DNA from 2 places in the Sedimenticola selenatireducens genome. Region 1 is predicted to be linked to the other one. Evidence: predicted binding sites of a transcription regulator. Region 1 holds the regulator's gene; the other holds the start of a gene.

Region 1 (7,969 bases):
GTTTGTACAGGTACCTGATCAGACATGACTGATGTGGTTCCTCGCCAAGTGAAGGGTGGGTGGGTCAGACGGGGCCGATTCTAGCAGTTGCAGATGACAAGCGGGAGACATACGGCATGAATAAACGCGAATACCGTTTTTTCGGCCATTTTTCAGCCTGAATCAGGGGGGGGCTGACTGTGAATGGTAGATGGGGGGGTGGACACAAAACGGTGTGTGCCAGCCTTTTAGCGGACCGGTGATTTCGGTTTTTACCCATCCTTGTATGTTACGAGAGCACCGTAGGATGGGCAAAGCTTGCGTGCCCATCAAGTCTCTAGATGATGGGCAGGTCGCTGCGCTCCTTTGCCCATCCTACGCTTTTTTTCTGTGTCTCCAGCGAGTGCTGAATAGCGCTTGTTCAGTTTCCCACCGATTGAGGCGATTCAGTGCAGGGCGCAGATTTTCCCCAGCAGCTGCTCAAAATCGCTCTCGCCCAGGCGCTTCATCAGCTTGCGCGTCTGTTTGGCCAGTTTGGCCGCATCCAGTTGCAGCAATCGCTCCTTGGCGATTAACAGCGACCCCGGTTGCATGCTGAATTCCCGAAGGCCCATGCCGATCAGCAGCGGGATGTAGCGTGGATCACCGGCCATTTCACCGCACATGCTGATTGGGATCCCGGCGCGCTGGCCCGCAGTGATTACCATCTGAATGAGACGCAGGATGGCGGGGTGTAACGGGTCATAGAGATAGTTTACTTCGTCGTCCACGCGATCGATCGCCAGGGTGTACTGGATCAGGTCATTGGTGCCGATAGAGAGGAAATCCAGCTCGCGGGTGAAGGCGTCGGCGGCCAGGGCGGCGGCTGGCACCTCGATCATCCCACCCACCGGGATGTCTTTGGCGAACGGTATGCCATCGGCACTCAATGCGGCTTCGGTTTCGGCCAGCAGGGCCTTCAGTTTGCGCACCTCCTGGAGATTGGAGAGCATCGGGATCATAATCCGTACCGGCCCGTGAACGGCAGCGCGCAGGATAGCCCGCAGCTGGGGCTGGAACATTTTTGGTTCCTTCAGGCAGAGACGGATGGCGCGCAGCCCGAGTGCCGGATTGCAGCAGTAGGAAGTGCAACCGTCGACCTGTTTGTCGGCACCCAGGTCCAGGGTGCGTATGGTGATCGGGATACCGTCGAGTCCTTCCACCACCCGGCGGTAGGTCTGGTAATGCTCCTCTTCATCCGGCATGCCCTGCCGGTTCATATAGAGAAATTCGGTACGGTAGAGGCCGACGGCATCGGCCTGAAGTTCCCGGGTGGTTTCAATATCCTCCGGGAGTTCGATATTGGCCATCAGATGTACCCGCACACCCTCACGGGTGGTGGCGGCCTTGCCGATCAGGTTGCGTAATTGGGTGGCCCGGCTCTGGGCGGCGCTGATCCGGTGTTGATAATGGGCGAGGGTGGCCTGATCGGCATCCGCCAATATTACTCCCTGCTCTCCATCCACCACCACGGTTTCACCCTGGTGCAGCAACCGGGTGATGCTGTGCACACCAACAACCGCCGGTATATCGAGACTGCGGGCCAGAATGGCTGTATGGGACATGGGGCCGCCAAACTCGGTAATGAAGGCGGCGATTCCCTGATGGCGCATCACAATGGTGTCGGCCGGGGTGAGGTCCTGGGCCAGGATCACCTTGCCACTGAGGTTGTCGTTGCTCTCATCATCCAGATCCAGCAGGGCCATCTGGATCTGATTCACCACGTGTTCCACATCATCCTTGCGTGTTCTCAGGTAGGGATCATCCATGGTGTCGAACACCTGCACCAGGGATTCCCGCTGCAACTGCAGTGCCCACTCAGCGGCGTAGGCGTGCTTGCGGATCAACTTGATCGGTACCTCCACCAGGGCAGCGTCATTCATCATCAGGAGGTGGGTGTCAATGAAGGCGATAATGTCAGAGCGGGTGTTGCCGGGGATTTTCTGACGTATCTCATGAAGCCTTTCCCTGGCGCCGTTCACCGCCAGTTGGAAGCGTTTGATCTCGGCCGGGACATCGGCGGTATCAATCATACGCGGGCTGATTTCCAGCAGGCCGCGCTGCAGGATATGGGCCTCGCCGATGGCGATGCCCCGGGTGATGCCTATACCGTTACCGGCAAAGGTCATTCGGGCTCTCCGAAGCGGTCATTGACCAGGGCCTCGAGGGCATTGGCTGCCTCGATTTCATCATCGCCCTCGGTGGTGAGTGTCAACTCCGTACCCTGGCTGGCTGCCAGCATCATCACCTCCATAATGCTTTTTCCGTTGGCCGGTTTGGCGTCTCGGATCAGCTGGATGGTGCTGCTGTATTGTCCCGCCTCGGTGATGAACTTGGCCGCGGCGCGGGCATGCAGTCCCAGTCGATTGATAATTGTAATCTGCTTTGTGACCATAAAAAGCTCAAATCGCCCATGCCAAGGGGAAACAATATCGCACAATCCGTGCCGGTAACAAACCATCCATCTCACATGGCACCGAAGCCTGGATGAAGCCGCTCCCGGTGAAACCGACATCACCACCTGTGCTCAAGGTGGTGTAATCCGGGAGTGGCCGCCGTGCCATGCGCCGGATTCCGCCCGTTAGGAATTGCCTGTCTGCGGGCTTTCGTGGGCTGGGCTTTATCCAGGCTGCAAACTGCCTATTGGGTTAATTCGGTGCCTTCTCCTCCCGTGGCAGGTCCCGATGACGGGTCTGAATCTGCCTGCCATGGGCGCGGAAATGGATGGCCAGTTGCTCCACCAGATAGACCGAGCGGTGTTGTCCGCCGGTGCAGCCGATAGCGATGGTCAGATAGCTTCGCCCCTCGGTTTCAAAACGGGGTATCCACTGTTCCAGGAATTGGGCCAGATCCGCTTGATAATGCTTCACGTCATTGCTCGCACCGAGGAATGCCTGCACAGCCTCGTCTTTTCCGGTGAGCTGGCGCAGCGTCGGCTGCCAATGAGGATTAGGGAGGCAGCGTGCGTCGTAGACAAAGTCCGCGTCCCGGGGTACACCCTGCTTGAAACCGAAGGATTGAAACAGCAGGGAAATCTTGGTATCCAGCCGCTCGGTGATGCGGGAACGGATCAGGTGCCGCAGCTCATGCAGAGTGGTCTGACTGGTGTCGATGCGGATGTCGGCAACGTTGAGGAACGGCGCCATCAGTTCCCGTTCGTAGCTGATCGCTTCCGCCAGCGGACGTGCGCCACCGGTCAGGGGATGACGCCGCCGGGTCTCACTGAAGCGTTTGATCAGGGTCTCGTCCTGTGCTTCGAGGAAAATAACCTCAAAGCGAATCTTCTCCGCTTTCAGCGGCTGCAGCAGTGCGGAGATGCTTTCAAATTCGGTGGGCGTATTGCGTGAATCAATACTGATGGCGACCAACTGGAATCGCTTGTCCTGTCGTTTGACCAGCTCGCCGGCTAATGCAGGCAGCAGAAATACCGGCAGATTGTCGATACAGTAGTAGCCTTCATCTTCCAGGGTATGGAGTGCGACACTTTTTCCAGAACCGGAGAGTCCGGTGATGATGGCCAGCTTCATAGGGTCTCCGTTACCTCTGATTACACGATGGATGGCAGAAAAGCGTGTCGGCAGCGAAAACAGAGATCCTCTGTAGGCGGCCAGGGATCAGCCGCTGGCGCTTATCGGCATCGGTTCCTGTTGTATGAACTCCTGTAGCAGTGTCTCGCTGTCCCGGGCTTTTCTGAGTTTCTGGCAGAATGCTTCGTCACTGAACAGAGTGGCCAGTTTTGCCAGGAGTTGCAGATGTTCTTCTGTCGCCTCTTCCGGTACCAGGAGGCCGAACACCAGATCGACCGGTTGCTGGTCTATAGCGTCGAAATCGGCGCCGGACTGGAGCTGGATGAAGGCGCCTCGGGCCTCCGTGACACCGGCAACACGGGCGTGGGGCAGTGCTATGCCATGCCCCAGCCCGGTGCTGCCCAATCGCTCCCGCTCAAGCAGTTTGTCGAACACAGTACCCTGGTTGAGCTCCTCCGAGGCGGAGGCCAGCAGTCCGGCTATCTCTTCGAGTACGCGCTTTTTACTGGCGGCCGGATTCGCGGCGCTGATGCGTTCGGCAGTAATGAAATTTGCGGGAAACATGATTTTGCCTGTTGATTAGATTTCGGCGTTGGCGGGATCGATTCCCTTCATGCCTACACCATTGCGATGGTTGGTGCTTTTCTCCTTGAGCTTTTTCACCTGACGGTCGATTTTATCCACCAGACCGTCGATGGCGGCATACATATCCTCTTCTTCACAGTCGGCAAAGACATCGGCGCCATTCACATGGAGAGTAGCTTCCGCCTTCTGGCGCAGTTTCTCAACACTCAGGATGACATGGATCTTGGTGACATGATCAAAGTGCCGTTCCAGGCGCTCGAATTTTGTTTCGACATAGTTGCGCATGGCTTCGGTGATGTCCACATGATGACCGGTGATGCTGATTTGCATGATTTGCTCCTTGGTTACTGGCCTCTAGACGAGGCGCTTTCGCTCGTTTGATGGCGGGATCGCCATGGACTCGCGGTATTTTGCTACCGTCCGCCGTGCGACCTGAATGCCCTGATCGGCGAGTATGCTCGCCAGTTTGTTGTCGCTGAGTGGCTTGTTCGGCTTCTCGGCAGCGACCAGTTTCTTGATCAGTGCGCGTATCGCGGTGGCGGAACACTCTCCGCCTCCAGCCGTGCTGACATGGCTGGAGAAGAAATACTTGAATTCCAGCGTACCCCGGGGGGTATGCATATATTTTTGCGTGGTGACCCTGGATATGGTGGATTCATGCAGCTCCAGGGCCTCGGCGATGTCCCTCAATACCAGGGGCTTCATCGCCTCTTCGCCGTGCTCGAAGAATCCGCGCTGCAGTTCGACAATCTTGGTGGCCACGCGCAACAGCGTTTCATTGCGGCTCATCAGACTTTTGATAAACCAGCGCGCTTCCTGCAGATGATTCTTCAGGTAGTTGTTGTCGTCGCTGTTGTCGGCGCGCCGGATCAGCCGCGCGTATTCCGGGTTAACCCGGAGTTTGGGGGCGGCATCAGCGTTCAGATCCACATGCCAGACGCCATCTCGGCGGGTCACGAATACGTCGGGAATGACATATTGGGGTTCGGTTTCGGCCACCAGGCTGCCGGGGCGCGGTATCAGCGAGCGGATCAGCTGATTAATCGATTTCAGGGTGTCGTCATCAATCTTCAGCTTGCGTTTGATCTGGTTATGATCCTGCTGGGCCAGCAGGTCGAAGTGATTGTTGATCAGCTGAGTGGTCAGGGCCATGCACGGATGGGGATCCGTCAGCTGACTTAGCTGGATCAGCAGGCACTCCCTCAGGTCACGCGCGCCCACGCCGGGTGGGTCAAATTGCTGAATCCGGTGCAGCACCGCTTCGATCTCATCCAGCTCAACCTCGTCAGCGGACATGCTGACAAGAATCTCGTTCAGATCCATCCTCAGGTAACCGTCTTCATCGATGCCGTCAATGATTGAGACGGCAATCTCGCGGTCCAGATCGCTGAACGGGGTCAGGTTCAACTGCCAGGTGAGATAGTCGTAGAGGGTGCGGGCACTGCGGCGCTGGGCCAGGTAGTCACTGTCGCCGGCGTCCCGGGATGCCAGTCCGGAAGAGGGTGGTAGCGTGCTGTCGTAGACATCGTCCCAGCCGCTGTCCACCGGCAGCTCTTCCGGTATGGAGTTTGCCTCGCCGTTGACCTCTTTTTCGTTGTTGAGGTCATTGCTGCTGGCCTTGTCCCCTTTCAGGCCATCGCCATTGAGCCGCTCGATGGTGCGCTCTTGTTCATTCCCACGGGCCTCTTCGCGGGCGCTGTTCTCCTCTTCGGTCTCCAGCATCAGGTTGGAGTCGAGCGCCTCCTGAATCTCCTGCTTGAGATCCAGCGTAGAGAGTTGCAGCAAGCGGATGGCCTGCTGCAACTGCGGCGTCATGGTGAGATGTTGGCCAAGGCGAAGCTGGAGCGTTTGCTTCATGCGGGTATCTGGATCTGGTACGTAATTTGTATGGTTTTCACAGTTTCATTCTAGCGTAAAAAATCACCAGACGCACAAGGAGAAAATGGTTTATTGCCGTCAATCAACTGATGATCAACTCTAGAGACTGAACTCTTTTCCCAGGTAGACGGAGCGCACTTCCTGATTGGCCAGAATCTGCTCCGGTTCGCCCTCCGCCAGCACCTTGCCTTCGCTGATAATATAGGCGCGCTGACAGATGCCGAGGGTCTCCCGGACATTGTGATCGGTGATCAGTACGCCGATCCCCCGGGATGAGAGTGTACGGATAATATTCTGTATGTCCTTGACCGAGATCGGGTCGATACCGGCGAATGGTTCGTCAAGCAGTATGAAGCGGGGCTCCATGGCCAGTGATCGGGCGATCTCCAGGCGGCGACGTTCACCCCCGGAGAGACTCATCGCCTGGTTGTTGCGCAGATGGGTGAGGTTAAAGTCCACCAGCAGTGCTTCGCAGGCCTCGATCTGTTCCGGGGGTCGCAGATCCTTGCGGGTCTCCAGGATGGCGAAAATATTATTGAATACGGTCAGCTTGCGGAAGATGGAGGGTTCCTGGGCCAGATAACCCAGGCCGAGGCGCGCCCGGGCGTGCATCGGCAGGGCAGTGATGTCATGACCGTCTATGCGGATGGTTCCACCTTCCGAGGGAACCAGTCCGGCAATCATGTAGAAGCAGGTGGTCTTGCCGGCGCCGTTGGGTCCCAGCAGCCCCACCACTTCACCGCTCAAAACGTTCAGGGAGACACCGTTCACCACGGCGCGGCGGCGATAGTGTTTCGCCAGATTGTCAGCAGCCAGCAGGGTCATGGATCGATTACTTTTTTCCACCGATGGTGACCTTGACGCGCTCTTTGCCCTTGGCGCTGGCACCTGCCTTCACTACCGCCCGGGCGCGATCATAGATGATCCGGTCGCTCTTGAAGGTGTCCTGACCCTGGGTGAGTACGGCGTCACCGATCATATTGATGATTTCGCTGTTGGCAGAGTACTCGGTCTTCTTGGCGCGGCCCTTGATAGTGCCCTTGCCGTCTTCAGTATCCTGCTGAAAAGTGACCGGCTTGCCGACCGCCTCGATCTGATCAGTCTCGTTCTGGCGCTGGGTAACTGTTACCTTGTCGGCCTTGATAATGATGCTTCCCTGGGTCAGTTCCACATTGCCTTTATAGGTACTGATGCCGCTTCGGTCATCGATATCGACCGCGTCGGCCTCGATATAGATGGGTTGGTCCTTGTCCGACTGCAGGGCGGATACAACTCCCGGCAGTATCAGCAGCAGGGCAATGGCGAACCAGCGCCGGCCAGTGTGATGGGGCTTAGGGATTGACTTCATAGCGTCCTCGTACATTGGCAAGTAGTTTGATGCGGATTGGCTGCTGGAGCCATATCTGCATGCCTTTGGCGTCGATGTGGTCCTTGTTGCTGCGGACGTTCACTTCAGCGTCGGTCTCCACGTAGTTGTCGCCCGGCTGCACGCGCAGATCCCGGGTTCTGATACGCATCGGGCGTACCCCAAGTGCCGCAGAACGGTCGATTTTAACCGCACCCTGCAAAAGAAGCACCTCCCCATCCCCCGATAGCCAGCCAGTTTCGGAGTTGACCCGCCAGGGCGGCCGGTCCAGGTCATACAGGGTGAGGCGGGGTAACTTCAATTCGGTACTGTCGTCGTCCATAAAATGGGTCATGCGTTCGGCAACCAGGCGTTTGCCTGGTTTGCCGGAGAGATCCATCAAGGTGGAGTCAACCCCTTCCAGGTAGTAATCGGCCCTGTGTTCACGGGTGGTGTACCCCGGATCTTCCGCTGTGTTCTGTCTGGACAGCCAGAAGGTGCCCGCGACAAGTAGCAGCAGGATGCCGCCGATCATCAGGTTTTTCTGATCGATCATAAGGCGTTGCTTCCCACCAGCGGTACCGGGGTGATCGATGCTTTACTTGAGATATTTTTC
Region 2 (7,969 bases), 110 kb from region 1:
AACAAAACCGCCTTCTCGTAAATAAAAGGTAGCTATCAAACCAAAGCAGAAAAGTGTTGCCAGTATGTTGCGCTGGCCGATATTGGCATAGGGCGTGCCGCCGAAAGGTGCATCAAGAAGCCAGACATCAAGCGTAATTCCAAACCATTGACAGAGTGCTAAATAGAATGAGGTCACCGCAGCCAGTAACAAGACGATGGCCAATGTAGTAGTGAGTTTGGAGCCATTGGTCCCGGCAACTCCATAACCGACAATTATGGAGAGTCCTATCATGGCAAGAAATAGGGAGGTGATCCATGCGTCACCCCAAAACAGGATGATACCCAATACCGCTTGCAGGGGAGGTATTAATGTCAGGGTCAGAAACAGGAGCGCGGCTAAAGGTAATGCGATTCGAGTTTGGCTGTTATTCTTTTTTCGTATGAGGAGCCACGTTGAAAGTGCGAGTAATCCCAAGACCGCTATAGATTCGTTGTAGAAACCTAACCAGGGCTGATAGTGATTCGGCACAAGCCAGGAGATAAGCAGTGCAATAGCTGACAGGGAATATAGAAAGGCGGCAATCATAAAAAAGGGGGAGCTTTGCTCCCCCTCCTTAGCATAAAGGCTGATTTTGACTAATTACCCGCGACAAGAACCTGGAAGGTACTTGTCTGGGATTGGGTTAGCAGCGCCTCCATCACAGATCCATCGTGCGATCCTGCCACCAGCAGACGGAGCGGCACATGCACCGGTCACATTTGAGCAAGGAGTCATGTCAATAGTTAAGCCTGCAATCTGGCTGGGGGTCTGGCCCGTAATGGTGATCACGCCGGTAGTTGCTGCAGTGCCGATGCTTTGAACATACTGGGAGATAGGTGATGCGTTAGTTCCTCCTTCACCACAACCCCAGGTGTCAGCTACTGCGGGTAAGGTGTTGGCTGATTGCACCGTTTCGGTAATGGTAGTGCGGCAAGCCGAGCCGGCCAGAATCAACTCAGAAACCTTGGCGCGAACGGTGTAATCCTGATAGGCAGGCAGCGCAATAGCCGCCAAAATACCAATGATCGCCACCACGATCATCAGTTCGATCAATGTAAAACCAGCTTGTACTTTTTTCATGGGTCTCTCCCTTTAAATACTCAAATATTCTGCGGCAAATGCCTGGTGTAATCCGTCATCCCTTTCATCATGCGGCCCGGCAGTTGCCAGCCTCAGACTACTTGACTGGTATTGAGCAAAGTGTGTGCCAGATATAAAATATAGTCTTCGATGAGTGCTTAACTAGCTGAAAGTAAAGGTGTAGTTTGTGTTGTTGGCGAGGGGTGTTCTGGTGTCGGGCGGATGCTTGATATAGAATAGACCTGCATTAAATGTCAAAAAGTGACGTAAATTGTCACTCCATGCCCAGCTTGTCCAGTTTGTACCGCAGTGCGCGAAATGAGATCCCCAGTCTTTTCGCGGCGGCGGTTTTGTTCCAGTGGGTCTCTTCCAGCGCGGTGGTGATCAGTTTCCGTTCGACCTGTTCCAGGTGTGCCTCAAGCGGCAGGTCCGGGTTGACTCTGTGGGCGGTTGGGGACTCTGTAGCTGGGTCGGCAGGAATCAGCAGGTCCTCCAGGGTGATGGTCTCATTCTCACAGAGCGCCACAGCCCGCTCCAGGATATTCTCCAGTTCGCGGATATTGCCGGGAAAGCTGTATTTGAGCAGCCCCTTCAGGGCATCTCTGTCGATGCGAGGTTTCGCGCAACCAGAGTGGGCGGCGATGCGGCCCAGCATCATGTCCGCCAGTAGCGGGATGTCGTCCTTGCGCTCCCGCAGGGTGGGGATAGCCAACTCGATGACATTGATTCGATAGAACAGGTCCTGTCGGAAATTTCCGTTCTCCACCAGGCCGGTCAGATCCTTGTGGGTGGCGCTGGTGATGCGGACATCCACCGGTATCTCTTTCTGCGCGCCGACGGGGCGGATCGATTTCTCCTGGATGGCGCGCAGCAGTTTTACCTGCATGTTGAGCGGCAGGTCGGCCACCTCATCGAGGAACAGGGTGCCACCGTTGGCCGCCTGGAACAGCCCCTGTTTGTCACTGATGGCGCCGGTAAAGCTGCCCTTCATGTGGCCGAAGAATTCGCTTTCCATCAGCTCCTGGGGGATGGCGCCGCAGTTGACGGCGATGAAGTTGTGATCGGCGCGTGGGCTCTGCTGGTGGATTTGCCGCGCCGCCAGCTCCTTGCCGGTGCCGGATTCGCCACTGATGAATACCGGCGCCTGGCTTCTCGCCAGTTTGCGGATCAGGGTGCGAATCTGTTCGGCAGCGGGGGATTTTCCCAGCAGCTCCGACTTGCCGCCGGCTTCCCCCGCCTTCGCCTCTGTGGCTAAGTCCCGCTCCAGTTTCAGTGCGGTGTTGACCAGGTTGCGCAGCATGCCCAGGTCCACCGGCTTGGAGACGAAATCAAAGGCCCCCGCTTTCAATGCCTGGACGGCCGAGTCCATGTTGCCGTGAGCCGTGATCACCGCCACCGGGATGTCTGGGTAGTATCGGCTGATGGTTTCCACCAGTTCGATGCCGTTGCCGTCTGGCAGGCGCATGTCGGTCAGGCAGAGGTCGAAGCGCTCGGATTCCAGCAATTTTCTGGCTGCCCGCAGATCTTCTGCCGAGCGGGAGTCGATTTTCATCCGTCCGAGGGTGATCTCGAGGAGTTCCCGGATATCGGGTTCGTCATCAACAATGAGTGCCAGTGGATTATTCATTATCGGACCGGTTGGTTGCCCCTGCCGGGGAAGGTGATGCGGAAACAGCTGCCGCCCCCGGGCACGGCAATATAGTCCAGCCCAAGACGATTGGCCTCACAGAGCTCTTTGGCAATATACAGGCCCAGGCCTGTTCCCGCATTTCGGGTAGTGAAGAAGGGTTCGAACATTTGTCGCACATGCTCGGGGGCAATTCCCGGGCCGTTATCGATAACATCCACGAAGGGGCCGCCCGACTCCCGGGTAATACCGCCGCTGATCTGTATGCTCAAGGCTTCGCGCTCCCTGTCGAAGTGTTTGATGGAATTCTCGCACAGGATAACAAAAACCTGGCGGAATTGGCTCGGATCGGTGCGAATCAATGTGCTGTCCGGATCGATCTGCAGCTTTAACACCCCGTCTGGCAAATTCAGGGTTCGGGCCAGCTCGATGATGAACTGCTCCAGCCAGGGTTTCAGCAGAAATTCCTTGGGCAGTGAGCGTCCGCGGCGCGACAGTTGCAGAATGTTTTCGATAATCTCATTCACCCGCCGGGTATTGGTGCTGATGATATCGATCAGCCGTCTGTCCGCCTGGGGGATCTCCGGCGACTCTTTGAGCAGTTGCTCGGCATGGCTGATGGCGCCCAATGGGTTGCGGATCTCATGGGCGATACTGGCGGTCAGCCGACCCAGTGAGGCCAGTTTCATCTGCTGTGCCTGCTGGGTGACGGTGGCGGTATCCTCCAGGAAGATAACCGCTCCGCCCTTGTTGTTCTCGCCCAGCATGGAGAACCCCGCGGTCAGCTCCCGGCCACCCGCGATCGGGCGGAACGGTTCGGGCGTGGGGTGAATTGCCTGATCCCACTCCGAGAGTTGAGCCGCCAGTTTATGACACGCCTGCTCCAGCGGGCTGCCAGTGCCGACCTCGGGCATGCCAAGCAGATACCAGGCCGACTCGTTCATCAGGCGGATGGTGCTATGGGTGTCGACCACGATAATCCCGGTGAGCATGTGCTGGATGACGTAGTCATTAAGCTGTTCCATATTGGCAAGATCCAGTTGGCGCTGGGTTGCCAGGGCTTCGCTGGACTTCAGTTGGCGTGCCATGACCTGGGCGAGAATTGCAATGGCAAAGAACAGGGTGCCGAGCAGCCCCGCCTGGGTGTAGGAGGTGGTCTCGAAGGTCTGGTTCAGATGGGCATAAACCTGTTCCGACAAAATAAATATGGACGCCATTGCCGCTTCCAGACTGGCATAGACACCCCGGGTAATGAGGCTGCCGGTGGCGATGGAGACGGCTAGCAGCATGCCAAGGCCGGAACCGATACCCCCACTGGCATGCATCAATAACGTGATGGCGCAGATATCCACGAGTACCATCAAGAACGTCTGTTGATTGAGAGACAGGGGGCGGGCGGCGTACAGCAGCAGTCCGCTGGCGATCACCAGGCCAAAATAGACGGTGACCACCAGGGCGAAAAGCTCGGGGTTGGTATGCCCCAGCAATGTGGGGCCGGCCTTGCTGAAATAGAGTATGCCGAGCAGGGTCGCCAGCATCAGTCGGTAATAGAAAAAGATTGCCAGCGGCCGCAGGGGTGGTGTTCCTGTCTGCTGAGTGGTGTCCAGTGCCAGGTTGTGTTGTCTGGGGTCAGCAAGTGCCATATTTTGGGGAGGTCCTGGACGGTAGGGCGGGTTGCATTATATGACTATTTCTCATCTTTCCGCTGCATCAGGTGCTCCCGGGAACAGAAGAAGGTCCCCTGGTGCTGCAGCGCCTCGGCTTCGGGTAGATAGGTGCCACAAACTTTGCACTGAACCATGTTGGCTGCAATTTTATTATTCTTTTTGACATCCTTTTTTGGGAAGCGCCTGATGTAGGCCCGTACTATAATGAACAGCGCCCACAGGGTGAGAAGAATCAGTAGTAGCCTTATGCCCATAATCTCAGTTTATTAGGGTATTTCCTAGTTTTGCTTATTTTGTCGATTTCGACCAGAATAGCACTCTTTTTTATCACGTTGACCGGTTGCGAGAATGAATCTACACGAATATCAATCAAAACAGTTGTTTGCAAAACAGGGTATTCCTGTCCCGGAGGGTAGTCCAGTCACCTCCGTCAAGGAAGCGCGTCGGGCGGCGGAAGCCCTGGGTGGCGACCGCTGGGTGGTCAAGGCTCAGGTTCACGCCGGTGGCCGTGGCAAGGTCGGTGGTGTGGTGCTGGTGGACAGCCTGGACCAGGTTGAGGCCGAAGCACAGCGTCTGCTGGGCAGCATGCTGGTGACCAAGCAGACGGGCGAACCTGGTCTGCCTATCAACACCCTGTTGGTTGAGACAATCACCGATATCGAGCGTGAGCTCTATCTGAGTGTGCTGGTGGATCGGGAATCGAAGAAGATTCTGTTCATGGCCTCTCAGGCAGGCGGCATGAATATCGAAGAGGTTGCAGAGGAGACCCCGGAACAGATTCACATCATCCGCATCGATCCGGCGGCGGGTCTGCAGGGCTATCAGTGCCGCAGACTGGCGTTCGCCCTGGCCCTTGAAGGCACCCAGATCCGTGAATTCCAGAAGTTCATGTTCGCCCTCTACAACCTGTTTATCGAGAGCGATGCCAGTCTGGTGGAGATCAATCCGCTGGTGGTCACCAAGGCCGGCAATCTGATTGCGTTGGACGCCAAGATCAACCTGGACAGCAACGCCCTCTACCGCCAACCCAATCTGCTGGCAATGCGTGATATCAGCCAGGAAGATGAGCGAGAGGCAAAGGCAGCAGAGCATGACCTCAACTACATCACTCTGGATGGCAATATCGGCTGTATGGTGAACGGTGCCGGACTGGCCATGGCCACCATGGATCTGGTGCAGTTGAAAGGTGGTTCACCTGCCAACTTCCTGGATGTGGGCGGCGGTACTACTGCCGAACGTGTGGCAGAGGCGTTCAAGCTGATCCTGTCCGATGACAAGGTGCAGGCCGTACTGGTCAACATCTTCGGTGGCATCGTCCGCTGTGACCTGATTGCCGAGGGCATTATCGAGGCAGTGAAAGAGGTGGATGTCAAAGTGCCGGTGGTGGTGCGGCTCGAAGGCACCAAGGCGCCCGAGGGGCTGGAGCTTCTGGCCAACAGCGGTCTGGCAATTACCACCGCTGCTGACCTCTCGGAAGGCGCAGAGAAAGTTGTCGCTGCCGCCAAAGGCTGATTGTTTGAACCGGAAGCGGTGTCCAACAGGCGCCGGGCCGGAATCACCAGATACAGGAAAAGAATTGTGAGTATTCTCATTGATAAAGACACCCGAGTAATCTGCCAGGGCTTCACTGGCAAACAGGGAACCTTCCACACCGAACAGGCGATCGCCTACGGCACCAATATGGTGGGTGGTGTTACCCCAGGCAAAGGCGGCCAGAAACATCTGGATCTGCCGGTTTTCAATACCGTCCATGATGCCGTTGACGCGACCGGCGCCGACGCCACCATGATCTACGTACCGGCGGCCTTTGCCGCGGACGCGATCCTGGAAGCTGCGGATGCGGGCATCAAGGTGATCGCCTGTATCACCGAAGGCATCCCCGTACTGGATATGCTCAAGGTCAAGGCGGCCCTGGCCAACTACGACTGCCGCCTGATCGGTCCCAACTGTCCCGGTATCATCACCCCGGGTGCCTGCAAGATCGGCATTATGCCCGGCATGATCCACAAGCCCGGCAAAATCGGCGTTGTCTCCCGTTCCGGTACCCTGACCTACGAGGCGGTGTTCCAGACCACCACCACCGGACTGGGTCAGAGCACCTGCGTCGGCATTGGCGGTGACCCGATCCACGGTATGAACTTTATCGACTGCCTGGAACTGTTCCAGGAAGATCCCCAGACCGAGGGTATCGTCATGGTCGGTGAGATCGGTGGTTCTGCCGAAGAAGATGCAGCAGCCTTTATCAAGGCCAATGTGACCAAGCCGGTGGTGGGTTATATCGCCGGTGTAACCGCTCCTCCGGGCAAGCGCATGGGCCATGCGGGCGCGATTGTCAGTGGCGGCAAGGGCACCGCGGACAGCAAGTTCGCTGCTCTGGAAGCGGCCGGTGTTGCTACCGTGCGCTCCCCGTCGGATATTGGCGCCAAGATGCTGGAACTGATGAGCTGATAGCGCCAAATTTTTTGATTTTGGGTATCATATGCCGCCCCGGCCGTCAGGTCGGTGGCGGCTTTTGTTTGGTGGGGTGAAGGGCTTGGTGTTGCCCATTGTCCCGCCCAATTTTCTGGAAGGTGATGTCGGTATTGTGCCGGCATATCGGTTGGTGGTCCCTTGAGTTTGAAAATATCCTTAGCGCAAATCGACCTGATGGTAGGTGATATCAGGGGCAATGCCGATCGCGTCCTGGCGGCGATGCGGGTTGCCCGGGATCAGCAGCAGGCCCATGCGGTGGTCTTCCCGGAGCTGACCCTCACCGGCTATCCGCCCGAGGATCTGCTGTTGCGTCCGGAACTGATTGCCCGGGTGGAGTCAGAGCTGGAACGTTTGTGCAGTGAATGTAGCGGGATTGACCTGATTCTGGGCTACCCCAAATGTCAGGACGGCAAGCTTTACAATGCGGCAGGCGTGATCCGGGATGGCGTAATCATCGCCGAATATTTCAAGTCACTGCTGCCCAACTACAGCGTATTTGATGAAAAGCGTTATTTTGAATCCGGCGATCGGCCCTGCGTGTTCGAGTTGCAGGGGATTCCGGTAGGCGTCACCATTTGCGAGGATATCTGGTACAAGACCCCGGCTGCCTCGGCGGCTGAGGCGGGCGCGAAAATCCTGCTTAATCTGAACGCCTCGCCGTTCCATTCCGGCAAGGCACCGGAGCGTGAGACCCTTCTGCAGAAGCGGGCACAGGAGACCGGACTCTCCATTATCTACCTCAATCTGGTGGGGGGGCAGGATGAACTGGTGTTCGACGGTGGCTCGTTCGTGGTCAATCCACAGGGAGAGATCACCCAGCGGGCGGCCTTCTTCAGGGAGGATCAGCCGCTGGTGGAGTTTACCGAGCGGGATGGGCAGATGGTCCCCATATTGGCCCATATCACGCCGCTGCTCTCTGAAGAGGAGGCGGTTTATACGGCCCTGGTCAATGGTGTCAGGGGTTATGTCCTGAAAAACGGTTTCAAGGGGGCGGTGCTGGGGCTTTCCGGAGGTATTGATTCGGCGCTGACATTGGCCATAGCGGTCGATGCCCTCGGTGCCGATCAGGTTGAAGTGGTTCTGATGCCTTCCCGCTATACCG

The links. Region 1 encodes sigma-54, which starts transcription at its own class of promoters, with help from an activator protein. Its sites were predicted from a motif close to TGGCANGNTNCNTGCTT; they were not measured.
Region 2: ACHZBF_RS01565 (pilin) is a predicted target of sigma-54. The motif match lies at 1,215-1,231, and genes of this name have one in related genera.

The regions. Positions count from the first base shown of each region.
Region 1 is NZ_CAXXYC010000001.1:216,188-224,156, forward strand. It holds gene mgtE (magnesium transporter) at 1-26, opposite strand, end outside; gene ptsP (phosphoenolpyruvate--protein phosphotransferase) at 426-2,147, opposite strand; gene ACHZBF_RS01070 (HPr family phosphocarrier protein) at 2,144-2,413, opposite strand; gene rapZ (RNase adapter RapZ) at 2,667-3,545, opposite strand; gene ptsN (PTS IIA-like nitrogen regulatory protein PtsN) at 3,633-4,109, opposite strand; gene hpf (ribosome hibernation-promoting factor, HPF/YfiA family) at 4,125-4,460, opposite strand; gene ACHZBF_RS01090 (RNA polymerase factor sigma-54) at 4,485-5,987, opposite strand; gene lptB (LPS export ABC transporter ATP-binding protein) at 6,108-6,833, opposite strand; gene lptA (lipopolysaccharide transport periplasmic protein LptA) at 6,841-7,356, opposite strand; gene lptC (LPS export ABC transporter periplasmic protein LptC) at 7,340-7,909, opposite strand; gene kdsC (3-deoxy-manno-octulosonate-8-phosphatase KdsC) at 7,952-7,969, opposite strand, start outside.
Region 2 is NZ_CAXXYC010000001.1:321,591-329,559, forward strand. It holds gene ACHZBF_RS01560 (PglL family O-oligosaccharyltransferase) at 1-567, opposite strand, end outside; gene ACHZBF_RS01565 (pilin) at 622-1,101, opposite strand; gene ACHZBF_RS01570 (sigma-54-dependent transcriptional regulator) at 1,376-2,728, opposite strand; gene ACHZBF_RS01575 (sensor histidine kinase) at 2,728-4,371, opposite strand; gene ACHZBF_RS01580 (PP0621 family protein) at 4,416-4,649, opposite strand; gene sucC (ADP-forming succinate--CoA ligase subunit beta) at 4,744-5,907, shown strand; gene sucD (succinate--CoA ligase subunit alpha) at 5,974-6,843, shown strand; gene ACHZBF_RS01595 (NAD+ synthase) at 7,006-7,969, shown strand, end outside.